Regions from separate parts of the Embleya australiensis genome, predicted to be linked through region 2. Evidence: riboswitches for the same ligand, from Rfam matches in the RefSeq annotation. Region 2 holds a riboswitch; each other region holds the start of a gene.
What was found. Region 2 has a riboswitch for cyclic di-AMP ahead of ACMXN5_RS17920 (transglycosylase family protein). Riboswitches for the same ligand answer to the same signal wherever they lie in the genome.
Positions count from the first base shown of each region.

Region 1: another riboswitch for cyclic di-AMP. It lies ahead of ACMXN5_RS05760 (transglycosylase family protein); the one in region 2 lies ahead of ACMXN5_RS17920 (transglycosylase family protein).
Region 3: another riboswitch for cyclic di-AMP. It lies ahead of ACMXN5_RS38555 (transglycosylase family protein); the one in region 2 lies ahead of ACMXN5_RS17920 (transglycosylase family protein).

Region 1 is NZ_CP182422.1:1,405,055-1,412,591, forward strand. It holds gene ACMXN5_RS05750 (carotenoid oxygenase family protein) at 1-71, shown strand, start outside; gene ACMXN5_RS05755 (hypothetical protein) at 159-908, shown strand; gene ACMXN5_RS05760 (transglycosylase family protein) at 1,055-1,675, opposite strand; cyclic di-AMP (ydaO/yuaA leader) riboswitch at 1,781-1,943, opposite strand; gene ACMXN5_RS05765 (EthD family reductase) at 2,165-2,500, opposite strand; gene ACMXN5_RS05770 (phosphoenolpyruvate hydrolase family protein) at 2,577-3,440, opposite strand; gene ACMXN5_RS05775 (Tm-1-like ATP-binding domain-containing protein) at 3,442-4,686, opposite strand; gene ACMXN5_RS05780 (SDR family NAD(P)-dependent oxidoreductase) at 4,844-5,629, shown strand; gene ACMXN5_RS05785 (PucR family transcriptional regulator) at 5,631-7,250, opposite strand.
Region 2 is NZ_CP182422.1:4,147,728-4,155,264, reverse strand. It holds gene ACMXN5_RS17935 (hypothetical protein) at 1-1,707, shown strand, start outside; gene ACMXN5_RS17930 (acyltransferase family protein) at 1,736-2,998, opposite strand; gene galE (UDP-glucose 4-epimerase GalE) at 3,214-4,182, shown strand; cyclic di-AMP (ydaO/yuaA leader) riboswitch at 4,741-4,925, shown strand; gene ACMXN5_RS17920 (transglycosylase family protein) at 4,928-6,277, shown strand; gene ACMXN5_RS17915 (PIG-L family deacetylase) at 7,074-7,537, opposite strand, start outside.
Region 3 is NZ_CP182423.1:1,893,596-1,901,132, reverse strand. It holds gene ACMXN5_RS38565 (hypothetical protein) at 1-56, shown strand, start outside; gene ACMXN5_RS38560 (glycerophosphodiester phosphodiesterase family protein) at 462-1,523, shown strand; gene ACMXN5_RS38555 (transglycosylase family protein) at 1,686-2,906, opposite strand; cyclic di-AMP (ydaO/yuaA leader) riboswitch at 2,975-3,176, opposite strand; gene ACMXN5_RS38550 (DUF1345 domain-containing protein) at 3,915-4,556, opposite strand; gene ACMXN5_RS38545 ((Fe-S)-binding protein) at 4,827-5,987, opposite strand; gene ACMXN5_RS38540 (FAD-binding oxidoreductase) at 5,984-7,369, opposite strand.

The DNA of each region.
Region 1 (7,537 bases), 2.7 Mb from region 2:
CGCGCCGGGTACCGGCCGGAATCCATGGTTCGTGGATTCCCGACTGCGACGGATCGGTTGCCGACGGCTGAACCCGACCACGCCGATCTTCGTGCTCTACAGTCCGAGCAGCGTGCTCGGGTGGGCCGGGCACCGGGTGGGGTGGGAGTGCGATTCGGGTGGGTGCGACCAGGCTGCTTGCGGTTCTGCTGTTCGTCGGCACGACGGCGTTGGGCATCGTGCTGTATTTCGTCGAGGACACGTCATTGGCGGATCTGCTCTCGCTCGGGGCGGGGGCGGTGTGTCTGTTCTGGCTGATCCTGGTGCTGACCGCGCCGTGGAACCTGTACTTCCGGGCCCAGCGGGTGATCACGGAGATCGCGATCAGCCGGGAGCGGGGCCTGGCGGTTCCCGAGGGGCATGACGTCGAGGCCCGGCGGATGGCCCGCCGACTGCTCTACGGCGCGATCGGCGCACACGTGCTCTCCGCCGCGGTGATCGCGCTGATCACCTGGATCTCCGGTGGCGTGGTGGGCTACTGGTTCGCCGGGTTCTACCTGCTCAGCACCCTGTTCCGACCCGGTCAGGCGTATGCGGAGCACCTGTCCCAGCGGCTGCGCACCATGCTGCGCGAGGTGACCCACCCCCGCGACGACGTGCTCGCGGTCAGCCAGGACGTCACGGCGCTCAAGGCCAAGGTCGAGGGCCTGGAGACCCGCACCAAGGAGTTGCTGGAGAGCATCGAGCAACTCAAGGAGACGACGGTCTTCGGGGCGGCCGACACGACGAGGCGCTTCCAGGAGGCGGACCGCAAGGTGGACGCCCTCGGCCGCCGCTTCGAGGACACCATCAGCCAGTTGACGGACAACCAGGAAGTCATCTCCGGCATCAAGGCGTTCCTGCGGCTTTTGCGCACCGAGCAGAGCTGACCGGGCCGTTCGGCCTACTCGCGTCCGGTAGGCACGAGCGACCGGCCGCAGTGCGGCGGAGACGATCGGGGCGCCGGCGAAGGGGCGATCGGCGCACACGTGGGCCCCGCCGAAGTGTTCGGCGGGGCCCACGTGGTGAGGGGGGATCAGACGGCGAGCTTGGTGCCCACCGCGATCACGTTCGGGTTGTCGCCGATGACGCCGGCGTTGGCCGTGTGCAGGGCCTTGTAGCCGCCCTTGACACCGAACTTGGCCGCGATCGCGGACAGCGTGTCACCGGACTTGACGGTGTAGGTCCCGGAGCCCGACGCCCGCTCGGTCGCGGCCGACTTCGGCGCGTCCTGCTTGGCGACGTCCTGCTTGGGCTGCACGTTGAGCTTCGGCGCGTTGCCGGTCGCGGGCTTGGCCTCGGACTTGGGCTCGGCCTTCGGCTCGACCGAGGACTTGGTCTTGCCGGTGGTCGAGGACTCGGCCGTGGCGTTGGCGTCGCCGCCCTTGCCCAGGCCGGCCTTGACGGAGCAGACCGGCCAGGCGCCGGGGCCCTGGCTCGCCAGGACCCGCTCGGCGACGGCGATCTGCTGCGCCTTGGAGGCCTGCGCGGCGCTGGCCGCGTACTGGCTGCCGCCGAACGCGTTCCAGGTGCTCGGGGTGAACTGCAGACCGCCGGAGAAGCCGTTGCCCGTGTTGATGCTCCAGTTGCCGGTGCTCTCGCACTGGGCGACCGCGTCCCAGGTGGACGAAGTCGCGGCGTTCGCGCTGCCCGCCATGCCCACGAGGGGAAGGACGAGACCCGCACCTGCGGCGACGGCGATGCCGGCGCGACGGCCACGAGAGAGCGAACGAACCGGAGCGGTGATGGCACGGAAGGTCATTGATTACCTCGTCGGGCGCCTACGAAGTTAGCTGTCGGGTTCGGACGATTGGCCCGGCCTCGCCTGTCACAGGCATGGCTTCACCCCAGGCATCGGCAGTGCCGATGTCGGCTCACTTGGTTCCCCCGCTCCTGCCGCCAGTCGATATCGACTGCTTCCCTCGGGCGGCGGCAGGATTCGGCGTACCGCCCGGGGAGTCCGCTTGTGCGAACAACCACGAAGCTACGCACCGGTTCGCCGGGTTGGCAAACATTTCGGGCGGTTTGTGACGTCCCCCATAAGGGGGAATAACACCTATTTGCCCGATTTGTCGCCGTCCTTGCAGGTCACGGCGCCGGCGTACACGGTGCGCGGCCACGCGGTCACGCGTGCGTCAGCGACGGGCTATTCCGTCGCGGGCAGCTCTACCGGAACCACTACCCGCTCCTCGTCCCAGAGGAACGTCGCGCCACCGGTCGCGAAATTGGGCACATCGGCCACCGTGGCCCGCCCCTCGGGCGAATCCAGCACCGCCTCGAGTTCCGCGCGCGAAGGCGCGTACAGCGCGACCACCAGGTAATAGGGCGGCTTCGCGCCGGACGGATCCGGTTCGCACTTGCCGATGGTCCAGCCGGTCAGCCCCGGCATGGTGCGGGCCAGCGGGACGTGCTTGTCCCAGTAATAGGAGTCGAACGCCGCGGGGTCGTCGGGGTGGCCGTAGAGCACGGTCAACTTGTACATGCCGGGTCCTCACGCTCGTGGTGGTCGGACGGACGGACGTGCGCTTGCGCCACGCGGCTGCTGCCGGGCGCGGTCGTTACGGATGTGCCGGGGTGTCGCCCGTCGTGGCGGCGTCCCCACTCGGGGTGATGCTCTTGAACGCCCGTGCCTGCTCGGTGATGGCCACCTCGGTCGGCAGACGCTCCATGCTGGAGGCGCCGAAGAAGCCGACCACGCCGGTGGTGTGGGCCAGGACGTACGCCGCGTCCTCGGGTTCGGCGATCGGCCCGCCGTGGCACAGCACCAGCACGTCGGGATCGACCTCCGCCGCCGCGTCGCGCATCTCCTGCACCCGCTCCACCGCCTGGTCGAGGGTGACCGCGGTGGTCGCGCCGATGCTGCCCTTGGTGGTCAGGCCCAGGTGCGGGACCAGCACATCGGCGCCGGCCGCCGCCATCGCACGGGCCTGCTCGGGGTCGAAGACGTACGGCGCCGTGAGCAGACCGCGCTCCGCCGCCAGCCGGATCATCTCCACCTCCAGGTCGTAGCCCATCCCGGTCTCCTCCAGGTTCTGCCGGAAGACGCCGTCGAACAGGCCGACCGTCGGGAAGTTCTGCACTCCCGCGAAGCCCATGGCCGCGAGTTGGTCCAGGAAGTGCGGCATGATCCGGAACGGATCGGTGCCGCACACCCCCGCGAGGACCGGGGTACTGCGCACCACCGGCAGCACTTCGCCCGCCATCTCCACCACGATCGCGTTGGCGTCGCCGTACGGCAGCAGTCCCGCCAACGAACCCCGGCCGGCCATGCGATAGCGGCCCGAGTTGTAGATGATGATCAGGTCCACACCCCCGGCCTCGGCGCACTTGGCGGACAATCCGGTGCCCGCGCCCGCGCCGATCACGACGCCGCCCTGCTCGACCGTCGTGCGCAGTCGGCCCCGCGCCTCGCGTCCGTTCATCTCAGTCCACGTGTCCCTTCGTGATCAACTCGTGCAATCGATCCGCCGCCGCCTTGGCGAACGCCGGATCGTTGATGTCCGTCGCGACCTCGCGCACCTCGACGGCGGTCCCGTCGAGGCCGGCGCGCAACGCGTCGAACAACGCCGTATCGGCGTCGGAATCGTAGAAGGGTCCGCCCTCGACGTCGATCGCCGAGACTCCGCGCAGCGGCAGGTACAGCGCGGTGGGCCCGGTCGCGTCGAGCAGTTTGGCCGCGATCCGCCGTCCCAGTTCGGCGTTTTCGGCCGGTGTGGTGCGCATCAGCGTCACGGTCGGGTTGTGCACGTACAACAGCCGGTCCTCGAAACGCGGCGGAACGGTGTCGCGGGGGCCGAAGTTCACCATGTCCAGCGCGCCCACGCTGACCACCTGCGGCAATCCCATCCGCCCGGCCGCGGTCAGCCGTTGCGGCCCCGCGCTGAGCACCCCGCCGACCAGGTCGTCGGCCAACTCGGTGGTGGTCAGATCGAGGACCCCGGCCAGGAAGCCGCCCTCTGCCAGGTTCTCCATCGACCGGCCGCCGGCCCCGGTGGCGTGGAACACCAGTACCTCGTAGCCCAGTTCGTTGAGCCGCTCGCGCGCCGCGTCCACCGCCGGCGTGGTCACTCCGAACTGGGTCGCGGCCACCAGCGGTCGGCCCTCGCCGGTCACCCCGGCGACCGCCGCGCGATCCTCGGCGTAGCCGCCGGCCATGCCCGCGATCGCGTCCGCCGCGTTGCCCAGGATGCGTTCGGAGAGCCGGTTGATCCCGGCGATGTCCACGACGCTGTACATCATCGTCACGTCCACCGCGCCGACGTACGGCGACACGTCGCCCGCCGCCATCGTGGACACCAGCAGCTTGGGCACGCCCACCGGCAGCGCGCGCATCGCGTGGGACGCGATCGCCGAGCCGCCCGAGCCGCCCATCGCGAGCACCCCGTCCACCCGTCCCTGCTCGAAGAGTTCGCGCAGGATCGAGGCCGCGCCCTCGGCCATCGCGGTGGTCGCCGCGCCCCGGTCGGCGCGAGTGCGCAGGTCCTCCAGATCGGTGCCGGCCGCGGCCGCGACCTCGCCCGCCTGGACATCGGCCTGGGCCAGCGAGTCGCCCAGGACGCCGACGTTCATCAGCAGGACCTCGGCGCCTCTGGCCCGCAGCCGGTAGGCCAGCCACGCGTATTCGGACCCCTTGGTGTCCAGCGTTCCGATCAGTACGACGGTGGGCATCGGTGCCTCCGGTGGTGTCGGTACGGCTTGCCGGGTTGACGCTTCGGCGGCGAACGGCCGCGCACAGTAACCCAACCGGATGATCATGGCAATGCAAAGCACCGTGCGATAGGACGGGTGGCGAGTCGCGGATTTCGTGCACGTGAAAGGGGTGTCGATGGCGGAGGAACCGGACGCACGGGTCGCAATCGTCGCGGGAGCCGGAGCGGGCATCGGGCGCGCGTCGGCATTGGCGCTGGCCCGCGACGGCGCGGACCTCGTGCTGGCCGCCCGCCGCCCCGAACCGCTGCGCGAACTCGCGGACGAGATCCGGGAGCTGACGGGCCGTCGAGTGCTCGCGGTGCCGACCGACCTGGCCGACCAGGGCGCCTGCCGCGCGCTGGTGGACACCGCGGCGCGGGAGTCGGGCCGCGTGGACGTGGTGGTGAACGTGGCGACGTACAACCCGTCGGGACGCCTGGAGGAGTTGGACCCGGACGAGTTCCGGCGCGCGTTCGAGATCAACGTGCTGGGCGTACTGGCCGTCTCCCGGGCCGCGTTGCCGCATCTGCGCGCGGTGGGCGGCGGCTCGATCGTGCAGATCAGCTCCGAGGCGCCGCGCGCGAAACTGGTCGGCCTGGGCGCGTACGCGGCGACCAAGGCCGCGATGGAGGTGGCCTCCGGGGTGTTGGCCAAGGAGGTCGGGCCGGACGGCATCCGGGTCAACGTGGTCGTCGCGGGCTACACCGAGAACGCCAAACTCGCCGGGTACATCGCCGACATCGCCGCGCGCCGGGAGGTGCCCGAGAGCGAGGTGCGGGCCGAGCTGACCCGGTCCTCGGCGCTGCGCCGGATCACCCGGCCCGAGGACATCGCCGACGCCGTCGCCTTCCTGGCCTCCGACCGGGCCCGGGCGATCACCGGCACGGTCGTCCCGGTCACGTCGGGGGCCTCCATCGGCTGATTCAGCGCAGCCGCAGCGCCAGGAAGAAGTCCACCTTGTCCTCCAGCCGGGCCAACTGACGCCCGGTCAGCTCCTCGATTCGGCCGATCCGATAGCGCAGCGTGTTCACGTGTACGTGCAACCGCGCGGCGCACCTGGTCCACGACCCGTCGCAGTCCAGGAACACCTCCAACGTGCCGATCAGGTCCGCCTGATGGCTCGCGTCGTACGCGCGCAGCGGTTCCAGCAACCGGCCCCGGAAGGCCCGGCGCACGTCCTCGGGCACCGCGGCCAACAGCGCCACGTGCGAGGCGAGTTCGGCGTGCCCGACCACCTCGATCCGGCCCGTCCTGGTCCCGGCGATCCGGCCCGCGTGCCAGGCCTCCTCCAGGGCGCCGCGCAGCGCGTCGGCGCGGGCCACCCGGGCGCTCACCCCGATGTGCGCCCGCAGGTCGTCCGTCGCGGGCCCGTCCAACGCGGCCAGCCGCTCGCGCAGCAGGCCCGTGGTGGGATCCGGCTCCGCGCCGTCCCGGTCGTCCCCGCCCTCGCACGAGATCAGCGCCACGGCGCCGGTGCCGGCCGCCGACACCAGGGCCGGCGTCGGTCGATCCGCCAACGCCTCCTCCAGCAGCACCCGGGCCAGTCGGGGTGCGTCGCGCACGGGCACGTCGGGCAGCGTGAGGGTGACGAACTGCCGGTGCCACGTGTCGCCCTCGTCCGGCTCGGCCACCCGCAGGCGGGTCGCCACCTCCAACGAATCGGCGCCGGTCGCCAGCAGGTTCAGCACGTCGTCGGCCAGGCGCCGGGTGTGCCGGCGTCCGTCCTCGACCCGCTCCCGGCCCACCGAGACCAGCCGGACCAGTTCGCCCAGCAGCGCCTGATGCCGGTCGGGCCAGTCGCTCACGTCGTCCTCGACCGCCAGAAACCAGTCGCCCCACACGTCCGGGTCGGCCGCGCCGCCCGCCTCGGGCACCGGCAACAGCGAGAACGAGCGCCCGTCGACCCGATGCCGGAACGGCACCCGGGCCCGGCGCTCGCGGGCGGCGAAGTGCGCGCGGGCCAGCTTGATCCGCAACCCCGGCGCCAGATCCGGCCCGCCGGCGGCGGCCTGCCGCCCGGTCAGCGAGAGCACCCAGCAGTGGATGTCGATGTCGGCCGCGACCAGCCCGAGCACCCCGTCCAGCCCGGCCCCGCCGGCCGCCGCCTGGACCAGACGTCGATGCCGGTCGACCACCGCGGTCAGGTCGTCGGCCCGCTCGGCGGAGATCCGCCGGACCACGAACTCGGTCAGGTGGGCGAAGGACAACTCCTCCGCGACCGCGAACAGCGGCAGGTGGTGCCGCTCGCAGGCGTCCACCAGATCGGCCGGGATGGCGCCGATCTCGGCCTCCCCCGCGGCCAGCGCGGTGGCGCCGCCCCGGGTCAGCACCCGGACGAAGCGGTCCGAGTCGGCCGGACCCGAGCGCCAACCCATCCCGGTCAGCACCAGGGCCCCGGCGGTCAGGTAGCGGCTGGGGTCGTGCAGGTCGGTGGTCATCACCGCGCGCACCGTACGATCCAGCTCCCCCTCGCCCACCAGCAGACGGATGCCGGCTATGCCGACGCCGCTCGTGCCATCGCCGAGAAGCGCGCGCAACCGCATCGACGGCCCCCTCTCGATCGAGCCGACCACGGCGTCGGCCGCGCGGCGGATCCGTCATACCGGTTCGACGACCGGACGAGCACTTGGAGAAAAGTACGGGAACACCGCCCGTGTGACACGCCTGGGTCATGTCTTTGGTGGGTACTCGCAGTGACCTCCGTCTCGGTGTACTGGTGCGCACCCTCCCATCCACAAAAACGACCGGTCACGAAACGACCGGTCACCACACCCGGAGCGACGCGCCCCCCGCGACGGGTACAAGGACGGTAGGGCCATACGCAAGGCAG
Region 2 (7,537 bases):
GCCCCGTCGCCCGAACTCCCTACGTCCTCACCCCCACCGGAGACGGTGCCCAAGAGCGCGGCCGCGACCGCGGCTCCGTGGTGGCGGCGCCCGCTGTTGGTCTGTGCGGAGGGCGCCGTGGCGATGTTCACCGCGCTGGTGTTCGCCATCTGGGCGCGCAACATCCGGGTCAACCCGATCAACCGGATCGGTCAGGTCAGCGGCCTGGCGACGCTCCAGTTGCGGATGACGCTGATCTCGCTGCTGGTCATCGCGGCACTGGTGATCGCCTACCGGCGGTTCGGTCCGACCCTGCAGGCGCTCGTGGTGCGCCTCTCGTGTGCCGTCGTGGCGGGACTGGCCACCGGCTTCGTGGCGGGCGGCACCACGATCGGCCTGCGCGGCACGCCGTGGCCCATCAACGGGGTCGGCGGTGACGTGGGCACCCTCGCCAACTGGGCGGGGGCGATCAACCGGGGCGAGTCGATCCCGTCCGGCGTATACCCGCCGCTGTTCCCGGAGTTCCTGGCCCTGTGGGCGAAGGTGCTCCGGGGCGGGAACACCTCGTACGCCCTCCAGGACATGCAGATCCTGCTGATGGCGATGATCGGCCCGGCCGCGTACCTCGCCTGGCGGTTGTGGTTCCAGCCGCTGTGGGCCCTGGCCATCGGGGTGACCAGCTCGATTCCGCTGTACGAACCGATCAAGCCCTACACGACGATCGTGCTGGTCGTGTTCGTGCCGGTGATCGCCAAGTTCATCCAGGTGCTGCGCAGATCCCCGCAGATGTCGCAGCGCGATCGGCTCGTCACCGGCGCGGCCTTCGGGGTGATGCTGGGCGTAATGATGATCGCCTACTCCGGCTGGTTCGTCTGGTCGGCGGCGGGTGTGCTCGTGACGTGTCTGCTCGTGTTGCCCTGGCGGCGCGGCTTCAAGTCGGCGCTGGTCTTCCTCGGCGCGACGCTCGTCCCGTTCCTGCTGATCAGCGGTCTGTACCTGAAGGACCTGCTGCTCAAGGGCGGCGGCGAGAAGGACTCCTACTTCTACTTCGACACCAAGGTCGACCCCGCCTACTTCCTCATGTGGCGCAGCGACACACCGGGCGAGGTGGGCATGTGGCCGCCGCCGGGCGAACTCGGCGGTGTCGGCGTGTTCATGCTGATCCTGCTGGTGGGGCTCGCGGTCGCGCTCGCCCTCGGCATGCGGCGCTCGCTGGTCCTCGCGCTGGTGGCCTGCCTGGCCAGCTCGTGGCTGATGCGGTTCTGGTTCGCGTCGCACATGTTCCAGAACGACGCGGTGCAGCTGTACCCGCGCACCTCGATCGAGCTGGCCTACGTGATGCTGCTGCTGGTCGGCGTGGCCGTGCACCTGTCCGCGCAACGCATGCGTTCGTTGTGGAACCGGTTCGTCGTGCATCGCGCGGACCCGGCCACCGAGGTCGAGCCGATGCACGTGGGCGCGCGCTGGCGCACCACTCCCGGCATGTCGACCACGATCGGGGCGCTGGCCGCGATGGCGCTGCTGTTCGGTATCGCGGCGTCGTCGGTGTCCGACGACATCATGCCGGTCGACGACACGAGCATCGGTTCGCTGACGTTCCGCTCGCACCAGCTCCAGAAGACCAACGGCGAGTGCCCGAGGTACGCCAAGAACCACAAGTGCCAGCGGCTGGGCACCCCGCCGTGGAAGTCCCCCGTGCACGGCACCCCCGGGGCGAAGAGCGGCTGATCGGGGCCGCCGACCCTCGGGCCGGGGGTCAGCGGTGCATCGTCACGGTCGAGGGCGGCGTCGGGGAGTCCGGCGCCGCCCTCGGCGTGTCCGCGGCGACCTCGGCGGGCTCCCCCGGGACCGGCTCGGGCAGCCGGGAGCGGAACAGGCCCGGGGTCCAGTCCTTGAGCCGCATGGCGGGCTTCTCCACCAGGTACCACGAGGCGGCGGCGAGCACGAGGGTGCCGAGCAGCGACAACCCGAGGTAGGCGAGGAAGCCGTGCCGGTTGTACCCGAGCACCACCAGGAACTGCTCGACCACGAAGCCGTAGATGTAGATGCCGTAGGAGAGGTCGCGCTTGCGACCGACCGATCGGAAGGGCTTCGGCAGGCGCACCACGAGCCACATCAGCGCGTAGGCGAAGGCGGGGAAGCCGAACACGAAGAAGCCGCCGAAGCGCATGCTCGCGACCAGCACGAGGATCGAGACGACACCGAGCACGTCGCTGACCGGGATCCGCTCCCGGTAGAGCTGGAAGAGCATGCCGACGCAGAACAGGAAGCTCAGATAGATCAGGTACTGGCTGTACAGCGGGCCGATGAACCCGCTCAGGACCGGGACGTGGATGTCGACGCCGTCGGTGTTCTGCGGGCCGCGCCAGCCGGGGGCGTGCACCAGGTCCATCACGATCCAGCCGTAGAGCAGGGCGGTCAGCAGCAGTACGAATCGGCGGGATCCGCGCAGGACGCCCGACCAGGCCATCGCCGCGACGACGAGGTAGCAGGTCATCTCGTAGCTCAGCGACCACAGCGCGCCGTCGAATCCGGGATCGAACGCCTGCCCCGACTTCTTGCCGGACGCGAGGATGTTCGAGATGTCCAACTGGCGCAGACCCGTCCACCAGTTGGCGCGGACGTAGCCGAACGGTCCTTCCCCGTGCCGCCAGAAGCCGTCCAGTGAACCCTGCTGGTGCCGGAACATGATCGGCGCCGCCACGAACGCGGTGAACAGCACGCACACCCACAGGGCGGGCAGGATCCGCAACAGGCGATGCCAGAGGTAGCGCCCGGTCGTGGTGCGCATGCCGCTGCGGGTGATCAGGAAGCCGGACAGGACGAAGAAGCCGTAGACGGACATCCGACCGAGGCCGACCTGCTGACCGGTGAAGCCGTTGCCCGGCTCACGCTTGCCGAAGCCGCCCAGGATGTGTGCGTGCGCCACCACGACGGCCGTGGCCAGCAGCAGTCGGATCAGCCCGATGCTGTTGTCCCGGCCCGAGAAACGATCGGCCAACGTCCCCTGTCGGCCCATTGAGAAAACGCGTCGCACGCGTTCCACGCCCTTCCGATGATGCGATTACCGCACAGCAACGTGGGAGCTTTTCCGTGCGATGTGTGAACTCTGTACACGAAATCCCGTGCATGGTAACGGTCGCACCGCCCCCGGGTCGGACATCTCCGCGCCGCCGGGTCCGAGCCCCCGTCGCGGCTCCGCCGCACGTTCGGGATGCCGGATAGGCTCGCGTCATGAAGTGGCTTGTCACCGGCGGTGCCGGGTACATCGGGACGCATGTCGTGCGAGTGTTGCTCGCGGCCGGTGAGGATGTGGTCGTCGTCGACGACTTCTCCTCGGGCGAGCGGAAGCGGGTGCCCGACGGGGTGCCGCTGATCGTCGGGTCGGTCCTGGATCGGGCACTCCTCGACGAGACGTTCCGGACGCACCGGGTCGACGGCGTGGTGCACATCGCGGCGAAGAAGCAGGTGCCCGAGTCGGTCGCGCGTCCCCTCTATTACTACGAGGAGAACGTGGAGGGCCTGCGCACGCTGCTCGCGGCGATGGTCGCGGCCGAGGTGCCCCGGATCGTGTTCTCCTCCAGCGCCGCCGTCTACGGCATGCCCGACGTGGACCTGGTCGACGAGGACACCCCGTGTCTGCCGATCAACCCGTACGGCGAGAGCAAGCTGGTCGGCGAGTGGCTGATCCGGGCCACCGCGCGGGCGCACGGGATCTCCTACGCCTCGCTGCGCTACTTCAACGTCGCGGGCGCCGGCGCGCCGGAGCTCGCGGACGCGGGCGTGTCCAACCTCGTGCCGATGGTGCTGGAGAAGTTGACGGCCGACCGGGCGCCGGTGATCTACGGGGACGACTACGCCACCCCCGACGGCACCTGTGTGCGCGACTTCATCCACGTGGTGGACCTGGCCGAGGCGCACGTGGCCGCCGCCCGCCGGCTCGCCGCCGACCCGGACACGCGCCTGGTGCTCAACGTCGGCCGCGGTCGGGGTACCTCGGTCCGCGAGATGGTCGAACTCATCCGCGAGGTCACCGGTTTGCGCGAGTTCGCGCCCCAGACGCTGCCCCGGCGCGCCGGCGACCCGGCCCGGGTGGTCGCGAGCGCCGAGCGGATCGCGGCCGAACTGGGCTGGAAGGCCCGCCTGGACGTCTCCGACATGGTGGAGAGCGCGTGGGCGGGGTGGCAGGCGCGGCGCGGGTGACGGGCGCGGGACGCGCCACGGGGTGAGCGCCGGGCCGGCCGAACGTGTGCCGCGCGTCCTGTGCTCCCGAATCACCCCGAGCGCCTTCGTGTGCTCCGAACGCCTCGATGCGACGCCGGCTGTCCGGTCGGCGTCGCGGGGAGCGCGTGGAGTGAAGTGCGCCGGGATGAATCGGACTTGGGGCTTTTGTCCTGTGGGCCGAATCACTCCGGCTGCGGGTGCGGACGGGTGCGGCGATGGGTAACGGCGCCATTCCGGACCCGAGACGCGCGATGCGCCTGTGACGAACGGGACTTCGGTGATCATTCGCGGGTGATCCATACGAGGCTCGATCAAGGTTCTCTGTCACCCGATCCGGCCGAATCCACCACGGAACGCCAACTACGGTCCTTTCCGTAAGGGATCATCTACATTGCGCTCAACCGCAAAACGGATAATCGGCTTCTATCCGACACAGACTTGTGATCTTCGGCGGGGCCTGCTTAGCGTTCGATCCGTCCGTATCCCACACGGACCCCGATCGCCGGTACGCCGAATCCTGTCGCCGGCCGTTCGGGAGGCTGACGAGCACCACACGACAGGAGCGGGGGAACCACAGGTGAACCGCCGCGCACGGCACCGATCGAGACGGTCGGCGGCCGTGAACGGCTTGGGGTGAAGCCACGTTCTTCGGAACGTGACCGGGCTATCGATCTCCGGCCCGAATCCGACAGCTCACCTCGTAGGCGTGGGAGAGGATCCAGCCATGCTGTCCGGAACCGGGCGTCATCGCCGTCGCAGCACCAGCAGGACCACGCGTCTGATCGCCGCGGCCGGCGTCGCCGGTGTCGGCGTCGCCATGCCGATCATCGGGGCGGGCACGGCTCAGGCCGCGTCCGTGAGCACCTGGGACAAGGTCGCCCAGTGCGAGAGCACGGGCAACTGGAAGATCAACACCGGTAATGGCTTCTACGGCGGCCTCCAGTTCACCCAGAGCACCTGGAACGAGTTCGGCGGCTCGCAGTACGCCGCGCGCGCCGACCAGGCGACCAAGAGCCAGCAGATCGCGATCGCCGAGAAGGTGCTCAAGAGCCAGGGCCCCGGCGCCTGGCCGGTCTGCTCGGTCAAGGCGGGCCTGACCCGCGGCGGTGCCGCTCCGGACCTCGACACGGGCTCGGCGGGCGGCAAGACCGCGCCGAAGACGGCCCCGAAGACGGAGAGCGCCAAGCCGGCGCCGAAGACCGAGACCGCCAAGCCGAAGATCGAGGTCAAGAGCGAGGCGCCGAAGACCGAGGCGCCCAAGGACGAGACTCCCAAGTCCGAGGCGCCCAAGGCCGAGACGACCGCCAAGACGGACGCGGCGGGCGGCTCCTACGTCGTGGTCGCCGGCGACACGCTGTCGCAGATCGCGAACGCCAGGAACGTGCCCGGCGGTTGGCCGAAGCTGTACGAGGCCAACAAGAGCGTGGTCGGCGAGAACCCGGACCTGATCTTCCCGGGCCAGCAGCTCACGGTCGACGGCAAGGCCGCGCCGGCCGCCGAGACCAAGACCGAAACCAAGACCGAGCCCAAGGCCGAGGCGCCGAAGGCGGAGACGCCCAAGGCCGAGGCCAAGACCGAGGTCAAGCCGGCCGCCGCGCCGAAGACCACGGTCAAGACCGAGAGCACCAAGGCCGACTCCCCGGCCAAGGGCTCCGAGCAGGCCTCCGGTTCGTATGTCGCCCCGGTCTCCGGCGCCACCCTGACCGCGAGCTTCGGCTCGGGCGGGTCGCGCTGGTCCAGCGGCCATCACACCGGCCAGGACTTCGCCGTCTCGACCGGCACCACGGTGCGCGCGGTCACCTCCGGCACGGTCGTCTCGGCCGGCTGGGGCGGCGCGTACGGCAACGAGGTCGTGATCCGGCACGCGGACGGCAAGTACACCCAGTACGCGCACCTGTCCTCGATCTCGGTCAAGGCCGGGATGAAGGTGCAGACCGGCCAGAAGATCGCGCTCTCCGGCGCGACCGGCAACGTCACCGGCCCGCACCTGCACTTCGAGGTCCGCACCACGCCGAACTACGGCTCCGCGGTCAACCCGATGACGTGGCTGCGCAGCCACGGCGTGAACGTCTGATCCACCGCACTCCCGCGCCGAACGGCGGGCGTCCCCTTCGGGGGATGCCCGCCGTTCGCGCGTGCGGGCCGCGCGGGCGCGGGGGTGGGGTGGGCGGGCGCGGGGGTGGGGCGGGCGCGGCGGGCGGGGCGCGGGCGCGGGGCAAGCGGCCGGGCGGGCCTGGAAGGGGGGCTAGGCCGACGCGGGGCGGGTGGACGCGGGGCGAGCGGCAGGCCGGGGGCGGGGGGCACGCGGGGCGGGTGGGTGGCAGTCCCGGGACGTAGGACGATTCCGGCGCGGGGGTTCGGGTGCCGGGGCTTCCGGCGCGGGGGTTCGGGTACCGGAGGAGCTTCAGGCGCGCGGGTTCGGGTGCCGGAGCTTCAGGCGCCAGGGTTCGGGGCGTCGGGGTTCGGGCGTCGAGGCTTCGGGCGTCGAGGCTTCGGGCGCCGGGGCTTCGGGCGCCGGGGCTTCAGGCGCCGGGGTTGGGTGCCGGAGCTTCAGGCGCCAGGGTTCGGGGCGTCGGGGCTTCGGGCGCCGGGGCTTCAGGCGCCGAGGCTTCAGGCGCCGGGGTTGGGGGGGTTCGAGGGTCGGGGTTCGAGGGTCGGGGTTCGAGGGTCGGGGTTCGAGGGTCGGGGTTCGAGGGTCGGGGTTCGAGGGTCGGGGTTCGGGGGTCGGGGTTCGGGGGTCGGAAGTCGGGGCTTTAGGCGCCGGGGCTTCAGGCGCCGGGCTTCGGGCGCCGAGGCTTCGGGCGCCGGGGCTTCAGGCGCCAGGCTTCGGGCGCCGAGACTTCAGGCGCGGGGCTTCGGGGGGCGGGGCTTCAGGGCAGGGGGGTTGTGTGCAGGGTGGTGGTCGGGTCGAGCCACAGGGCGAGTGGGCGGCCTGTGCCGTCGAGGGTGGTGGTCGGGCCGGTCGGGGTCGGGTGGTCGTCGAGCACGAGCGGCGTGGGGGTCGCGCCGAGCACCACAGGGCGGCCCTCGGCGTCCCGAGTCGCGGTGAGCAACGTGCCGTCGGGGCGGGGCAGTTGCCACAGCGGCTCGTAGCCGGCCCCGGCCGTGCGCGTGGCCGTGGGCACCCACGTGTCGGGGCCGGTCTCGGTCGTGCCCGCGATCTCGGCCGTGCCGGCCCGCCGGTAGCCGACCGTGACCCGGCCGTCCGCGCCCACGGACGCGGCGGGCGGCCCGACCGGGTGATCCGCCGCGATCGTGCGCGGCGGGCCGGACCGGTCGCCGACCACGTCCCAGGCGCGGATGCCCTCTCGGGCCGTGCCGAACACGGTGACCC
Region 3 (7,537 bases), on a different replicon from region 2:
CGAAGGCGGTGACGCTGACCGCGGCGGCGCCGGAGGCGGTGTTGTACCGCCGGTGATCCCGATCCCGGGCCGGATCGGCCGGCGGCGCCGGATCGCCGGATCGCCGGGTCCCGGGAACACCGGGTTCCGGCCGGGCTTGATGAGGTGTTCTCAAGCCGCGGCCGGACGCCGGTGCCGCGCTCCGCGACGGGCGCGGCACCGGGAACCTCCGGGCGCCGGACGGGATTCGATCCCGTCCGGCGCCCGGCGCGTACCTGTCGTGGGTGCGTTCTGCTCGGCGGACCGGGTGCGAAGTGGTGGTTGAGGGTGCGCCGTTGCGGTTCCGGTGGCGCGATTCGCCGCTTCTTCGCTTCTTCTTCGTCTGGGCGCCACGAGTCGCCTCCCCGCGCATCATGTGGTGCGGGACAGGGTGTGGGCGTCGACGATCGAGGGTCGTCGAACGGAGCGAGAAGGAGACGTCCATGTCCGGATGGAAGACCGTCACGGCCGCGATCCTGGCCGGGGCGGCGGTCGTTGCCGCGCCGGGAGTGGCCGCCGCGGCGGACCGCCACGGAAATCACCACAGGACCTTCGACCTACAGGCGCACCGCGGCGGTCTGGGCCTGACCGTGGAGAGCACCATCGCGTCCTTCGCCAAGGGCCTGGACCTGGGGGTCTCCACCCTCGAACTGGACGTCCAGATCACCGAGGACGGCCGGGCCGTGGTCACCCACGACCGCAAGGTCGACGGCCGCAAGTGTGCCGACACCGGACCCGTGCGGGCCGGTGACCCGGAGTTCCCCTACGTCGGGAAGTACGTCAACACGCTCACCCTCGACCAGGTCCGTACCCTCGACTGCGGGTCACGGCAGTTCCCGGGCTTCCCCGGCCAGACCACCTCGCCCGGCGCCCGAATGCCGCTGCTCACCGAGGTGTTCGACCTGGTCAACCGGCGGCACGCACGCGGCGTGAAGCTCAACGTGGAGACCAAGGTCGAGGCGGGCGCGCCGAACGAGACGGCGCCGCGCGAGCAGTTCGTGCAGACGGTGGCGCGCGAGGTGCGCCGGGCCGGGCTGTTGCGCCAGGTCACCATCCAAAGCTTCGACTGGGGCTCGCTGATGAGGATGCGTCAGGTCGAACCCCGGCTGCCGCTGGTCGCGTTGACCAACTACGACTTCCTCCAAGTCGGCAAGCCCGGCGCCTCGCCCTGGCTGGGCGGTCTGGACATCGACGACTTCGGCGGCGACCCGCTGCGGGCGATCGAGTCGTTCGGCGCGACCTCGTTCTCCCCGGTGCACGGCTTCCCGCAGGACGGCAAGGTGGGCGATCCGAACTACCGTCCCTACGTGACGCGGGCGATGGTCGACGAGGCACACCGACTGGGCATCAAGGTGGTGCCGTGGACGATCGACGACCCGGCCACCATGGCGAAGCTGATGGACGACGGCGTGGACGGGCTGATCACCGATTATCCGGACCGGTTGCGGGAGTTGATGGCGGCGCGGGGGCTGCCGCTGCCGAAGCGCTACCCCGCGCGGGGCTGACGCCGGGGAAGCGCCGCTCGCTCGGTGCGTGGCGGATACGGCCGCTTCGGCGGACGGTGCCCATCCGGCCGGCACCGTCCGCGCGGCGGGCATGGAACAGGGCCGGGCCCGTCGACGCGTGGTCGACGGGCCCGGCCCTGGAACTTCCCGGTTGTGCTCGGATCAGAGGTTGACGCCGTGCGCGCGCAGGTAGGTGACGGGGTTGATGCCGCTGCCGTAGTTCGGGGTGGTGCGGATCTCGAAGTGCAGGTGCGGGCCGGTCACGTTGCCGGTCGCGCCCGAGAGGCCGATCTGCTGACCGGTGCTCACCGTCTGGCCGGCGCGGACGCCGATGCTGGACAGGTGGGCGTACTGCGAGTACTTGCCGTCCGCGTGCTTGATGACGACCTCGTTGCCGTAGGCACCACCGTTGCCGGCGCTGACCACGGTGCCCGAGGTGATGGCCTTGACCGAGGTGCCGGTGCCGACCACGAAGTCCTGGCCGGTGTGGCTGCCGCTGGACCACATGGAGCCACCGGTGCCGAACGCGGTTCCCAGCGCGCCGTTCACCGGAGCGACGTAGCCGGAGGAGTTGACGGCGGTGCTGCCGGCCTTGGCCGAGGAGTCCTTGGCCACAACGGGGGCCTTCTCCTTGGTCACGGGCTTCGGCGCGACCTTGACCGACACGGAGGGCTTGGCCTCGGTCTTGGTCTCGACCTGGGCCTCGGTCTTGGTCTCGACCTTGGCCTCGGTCTTCGTGGCGGCCGCGGCCTTGCCGGAGAGCGAGAGCTTCTGGCCGACCAGGATCAGGTTCGGGTTGCCGCCGATGACGGACTTGTTGTCGGCGTACAGCTTGTGCCAGCCGCCCTCGACGTCCTTGGCCGCGGCGATCTTGGACAGGGTGTCGCCCTTGACCACGGAGTAGGTGGTGGTCGTGGCCGTGGTCTCGGCGGCCGGGACGACCTCGATCTTCGGGGCCTTCGGGGCCGGCGCGGACTCGACCGGCTTCTCGGCGACCTTCGGGGCGACCTTGACGGTGGCCTTGGTCGAGCCCGACTTGGCGTTGGGGGAGACGGCCGGAGCGGCGCCGCCACGGGTCAGGCCCGCGGGGCCCGAGGTGTTCGGCCACGCGCCGGGGCCCTGTACGGCGAGGACCTTCTCCGCGATGGCGATCTGCTGGTCCTTGGTGGCCAGGTCCGCACGCGGGGCGTACTGCTGACCGCCGAACTCGTTCCAGGTGCTCTGCGTGAACTGCAGGCCACCGTAGAAACCGTTGCCGGTGTTGATGTGCCAGTTGCCCGAGCTCTCGCCCATGGCGACCTTGTCCCAGACGGAGACCGGGGCGGCGGTGGCGGAGGTGGCGAAGCCGGTGATCAGCGGGGCGGCGACGATGGCGCCGGCCATGCCGAGGGTGAGCGCGAGGCGCGCGTTCTTGGGCTTGCGGGCAGGGGTGATGAACGACTGCACGAAGATTTTTCCTTCTCCCACGCCTACGAAGTGAGCTGTCGGATTCGGGCTGGAGAGTCTCGCCCGGCCGGCGTCGACTCCTCGGGTATCGAGGAGGCGGGCACGGCTTCACCCCAAGCCGTCGTTATCGAACGTCCGCGACATGCGGACGCCCGGGACGGCATTCCACTTGGTTCCCCCGCTCCTGCCTTTCGGGTTTCGTACCGTGGCCTCTCCGGCGGCAGGATTCGGCGAACCGGGAGACACATTCCGCCGAACACCGGACCGGTGCGGCGAAGCACCAAGCTACGCATACACCCGACTCGGATCCAAACATCACGTTTCGCCGAAACCGAAGATTCGGGTCGGAAGGGTGGAATTCCGGGACCGAAAGTCCCGAAGCGTCCACGCATTGTGCCCGGGACCTTGAGCGGAGAGTGATGCGGGAATTGCAGGGAGTCAGAATCGTGGAAACTCGGTTCACGGTGCGTGCGAGTTTCTGACAATCGGTACGCGGGATGTGACGTGCGCCACGGGGTTTGTCGAAAACGACAGTCTCGGGACGGTGGAAAACGGGTCGAAATGGGGCTCGACCTGCCCGTTTATGGGAGGCGGCGAGGGCGAAGGGCGTGCGTGTTGTGGTGTGGGCACTCGGCGGGATGGCTCCGTTCGAACCGGGTGGCGCGGTGGAGCGCTTCGGTCTGACCCGCCCCGAATGGGGTGATTTGCCCGTACATGAACTGCGGGTGATCGTGTCGGGCGGCGCCCGCCGGGGTCCTCATCCACTGAGCGTCAGCCGAACCGACTCGGGCAGCGGCTGTCCCGCACCGGCAGCCCGATTCGCGGGCGCGGGTATCGCACCGGGACCGGGCAGGCTTGGCGCCTGGTCCGACCATCCCGATGCCGACCGGATGGGTCCGGCCGCGGCCGGGACGGTGGCGGTACCGGTCGCGCGAGAATCGCGTCTCACGGGCTGACGAGCCCCTGAAGCACCTGGAACGCGACGGCGACCACCAGCGCGTTGTAGAAGTAGGCGATGACGGTGTGAACGAGCACGATCCGCCGCATCCGCACACCGACGACTTCGACATCGCTGGTCGCGAACGACGTGGCGAGCGTGAACGAGAAGTACGCGAAACTCAGGAACGACGGCGTCGTGCCCTCGGGGAACCGAAGGTCGCCGTGCCCGCCGGTGACGTCGATGACGAGGTAGATCTGCGCGAAGCCGACCTGCATCAGCGCCCACGACAGGATCACTCCGAGCGAAGCGGCGACCGTCAGTCCGAGATCACGATGACCGCCGACGACCTGGTCCTTCGCAAGCAGAGCCGTCACCGCCGACACGGCGCCGGTCGTCCCCGCGAGCAGCGGCGCGATCCACGACCACCGGGCCAGAGCGCGCAGCTCCGTGACCGCGCCGGCCTCGACGGGTTGTCCCCGCCAAACGGCCGCGAACCCGCCGGCGATGTAGAGCGACCCGACGACGACCCACACGATCAGCGCCCACCGGGCGGTGCTGCTCAGGAACGCGACACTGGACAGGAAGATCAGTGTCTCTGCGGCCGACCCCGTCCAGCGAAGTCGTGCCCGCGCACGCGGTCCGGCCATGTGCCGATTCTGTCAGTCGGTCGAAGCAGCCGGTGTCAGCGAAACACGGCGCGTCTCGGCGAGGTCGTGGGCCCGTGGTCCTGGCGCCATTCACTCCGAGTTGCTTGTCACTTCGCCGGAGCCTCGGCAGGGCAGGGCAGGGCAGGGCAGGGCAGAGCCGAGCCGGGTGAGTGTGGGTGTCTCGGGTCGGGTACGGCGTATGCGGCTCCCCCCGTGTGGAGTCGCATACGCCGAACTCGGCCCGAGACGCCGGTGTCGGGCCCGTGATGGTCAGGGCGTCCGGGCGCCGCCGTTGGGTGTGGTGAGGAATTCGGCGAGGTGTACCGCGCGTACGCGCGACTTGCGGCGTCGCAGCCCGGTGCGGAGTTGGCGCAGGCAGCCGGGGTTGACCGCGACCACGACGTCGGCGCCACTGGCCTCGATCGCGTCCAGCTTGCGGTCGAGGATGCGGCGGGATTCGATCGGGCGCAGGAGGGAGTAGGTGCCGGCCGCGCCGCAGCAGTCGCCCGCGCCCGGGGTTTCCACGAAGTCGGCCACCGCGGAGAGGACTTCGCGCGGTTCGCGCCATACGCCGAGGCCGTTGCGCAGGTGGCAGGAGTCCTGGAGGGTGACCCTGACCCGGCGGCCGGCCACTCGGCGTTCGGGCAGTGCCGAGGCGTCGACCACCTCGGACAGTTCGGCGACCCGGTCGCGGCCGATGACGTCGGCGAGGTGCGCGGCGCATCCGCCGGAGGTGGTGACGATCCGGCCGGGGAGGCATTCGCCGAGGCGGCGGGCGAGGGCGCGGCCCTTGGTCGATTCGCCGTTGTGCGCGTGCAGTGCTCCGCAGCAGCCCTGGTTGTCCGGCACCTTCAGTCCGGGCAGGAGGGTGCGGGCCGCGCGGGAGACCCTGGGGAACATGGCGCGTTCGAAGCAGCCGAGCATGAGGGAGGCACCGGTGCCGGCGGGTGGCGTGGGTGGCGTGGGTGGTGCGGAGGGTGCGGGTTGTGTGGGTGGCCTCGGTGTCCGGGGTGTGGCCGGACGGGTTGCCTTGTCGGGGCTGCTGCGCCCGGCCGGCAGGACGAAGCGGCCCCAGCCCATCGCGCGGACCACCGGTGGCAGGCTCGCCACGATCGTCAACAGCCGGGCCAGTGGCGGTCGGTGTTTGCCCCGCCACTGGTGTTCGCGCCACTGTTCCAACAAGGAGCCGTACGGGACGCCCGCCGGGCAGACCGGTTCGCAGGCGCGGCAGCCCAGGCACGCGGAGGACTGTTCCAGCAGCGTCGGGTCGTCGGCGTCCAGGCGGCCGGTCTCCAGCGCGCGCATCAGGTTGATCCGGCCGCGCGGCGAGGATGCCTCGTCGCCGGTGGCGGCGTAGGTCGGACACGCGGGCAGGCAGAAGCCGCAGGAGATGCAGCGGGAGAGTTCCTCGGGGTCGAACACACCGGTCATGAGCCGAGCTTTCCGGGATTGAGGATGCGGGCGGGATCGAACGCGGTTTTGATGCGGCTCAGCAATTGCAGCTGGTCGTCGCCGAGTTGGGCGCGCAGGTGCGGCAACTTGGCGGCGCCTACGCCATGTTCGCCGGTGATCGTGCCGCCGAGTTCGATCGCGGTGCGGAAGATGTCGTCGAAGGCGGCGTGCGCGCGCTCGATCGATTCGGTGTCGTTCGGGTCGGCCACCACGCAGGTGGGGTGGAGGTTGCCGTCGCCGGCGTGGCCGAAGGTGGCGATGGTGACGGTGTGCGTGGCCGCGATGGCGTCGATCCGGTCGACCATCTCGGCGATCCTGGGGCGCGGCACGGTGGCGTCCTCGAGGATGGTCAGCGCGCCGAGTCGCGACAGCGCGGGCAGCGAACACCGGCGAGCGGTCAGCAGTGCCTCGGCGCCGGCCACGTCCTCGGCGAGGGTCCATTCCGTGGCGCCGGCCGCGTCGCACAACTCGGCCATGCGGTTCAGGTCGCGGCGGACCGCGTCGGACGTACCGTCGTCGCCGAACAGGAGCAGCGCTCCGGCGTCCCGGCGCAGGCCGAGGTCGGCGTAGTCCTCGACCGCGTTGATGCAGCTCCGGTCCAGGAATTCCAGGGTGGCCGGGACGATGCCGGCGGAGAGGATGTCGGCGACCGCGCGGCCGGCGTGGGCCAGGTCGGGGAAGTAGGCGATCCCGGTGCCCGTGTCGGCGGGGGCGGGCAGCAGGGCCATGGTGATCTCGGTGATCACGGCGAGGGTGCCCTCGGAGCCGGTGAGCAGGCGGGTCAGGTCGTAGCCGGCCACGTCCTTCCAGAGCCGGCCGCCGGTGCGGATCACCTCGCCGGTGGGCAGTACCGCTTCCAGGCCGAGCACGTAGTTGCGGGTGACGCCGTACTTGAGGCCGCGCAGTCCGCCGGCGCACGTGGCCACGTTGCCGCCGACGGTGGAGACCGTGCGGCTGCCGGGGTCGGGTGGGAAGAGCAGGCCGTGTGCGGTCGCGGCGTCGGCCAGGGCGGCGGTGGTCACGCCGGGTTCGACCACGGCGAGCAGTTCGTCGGGGCTGATCTCGCGGATGCGGTTCATGCGTGTGGTGACCAGGACGATGCCGCCGTTCAAGGCCACGGTGGCCGCGCACAGGTTGGAGCCGGCGCCCCGGGGGACGACCGGGACGCGATGCTCGGTCGCCAGGCGCAGTACGGCGGCGACCTCGGCGGTGTCGGCCGGGAAGACCACGGCGTCCGGGAGCCGGTCGAACAGGGGGGTGGCGTCGCGGGCGTACGGCACGAGGTCGCCGGTGGTGTGGCGGACGTGTTCGGCGCCGACGATCGCGCTCAGGCGGTCGATCAGGTCCGTGGACAGGGGCATGTTCCGTGGATCTCCCTCGGGTCGGATGGCCGTCGCGATGGGGCGGGCTCGCCGGCGGCGTCGGCAGCGTGGTCCGGCGGGACGGCCTGCGGCCGGCGTTGTCCTCGAACGCCGGACGGGCTGAGATGTGCTGCGGACCTGGCTGAGATGGCGGCGGACCGGATTGGG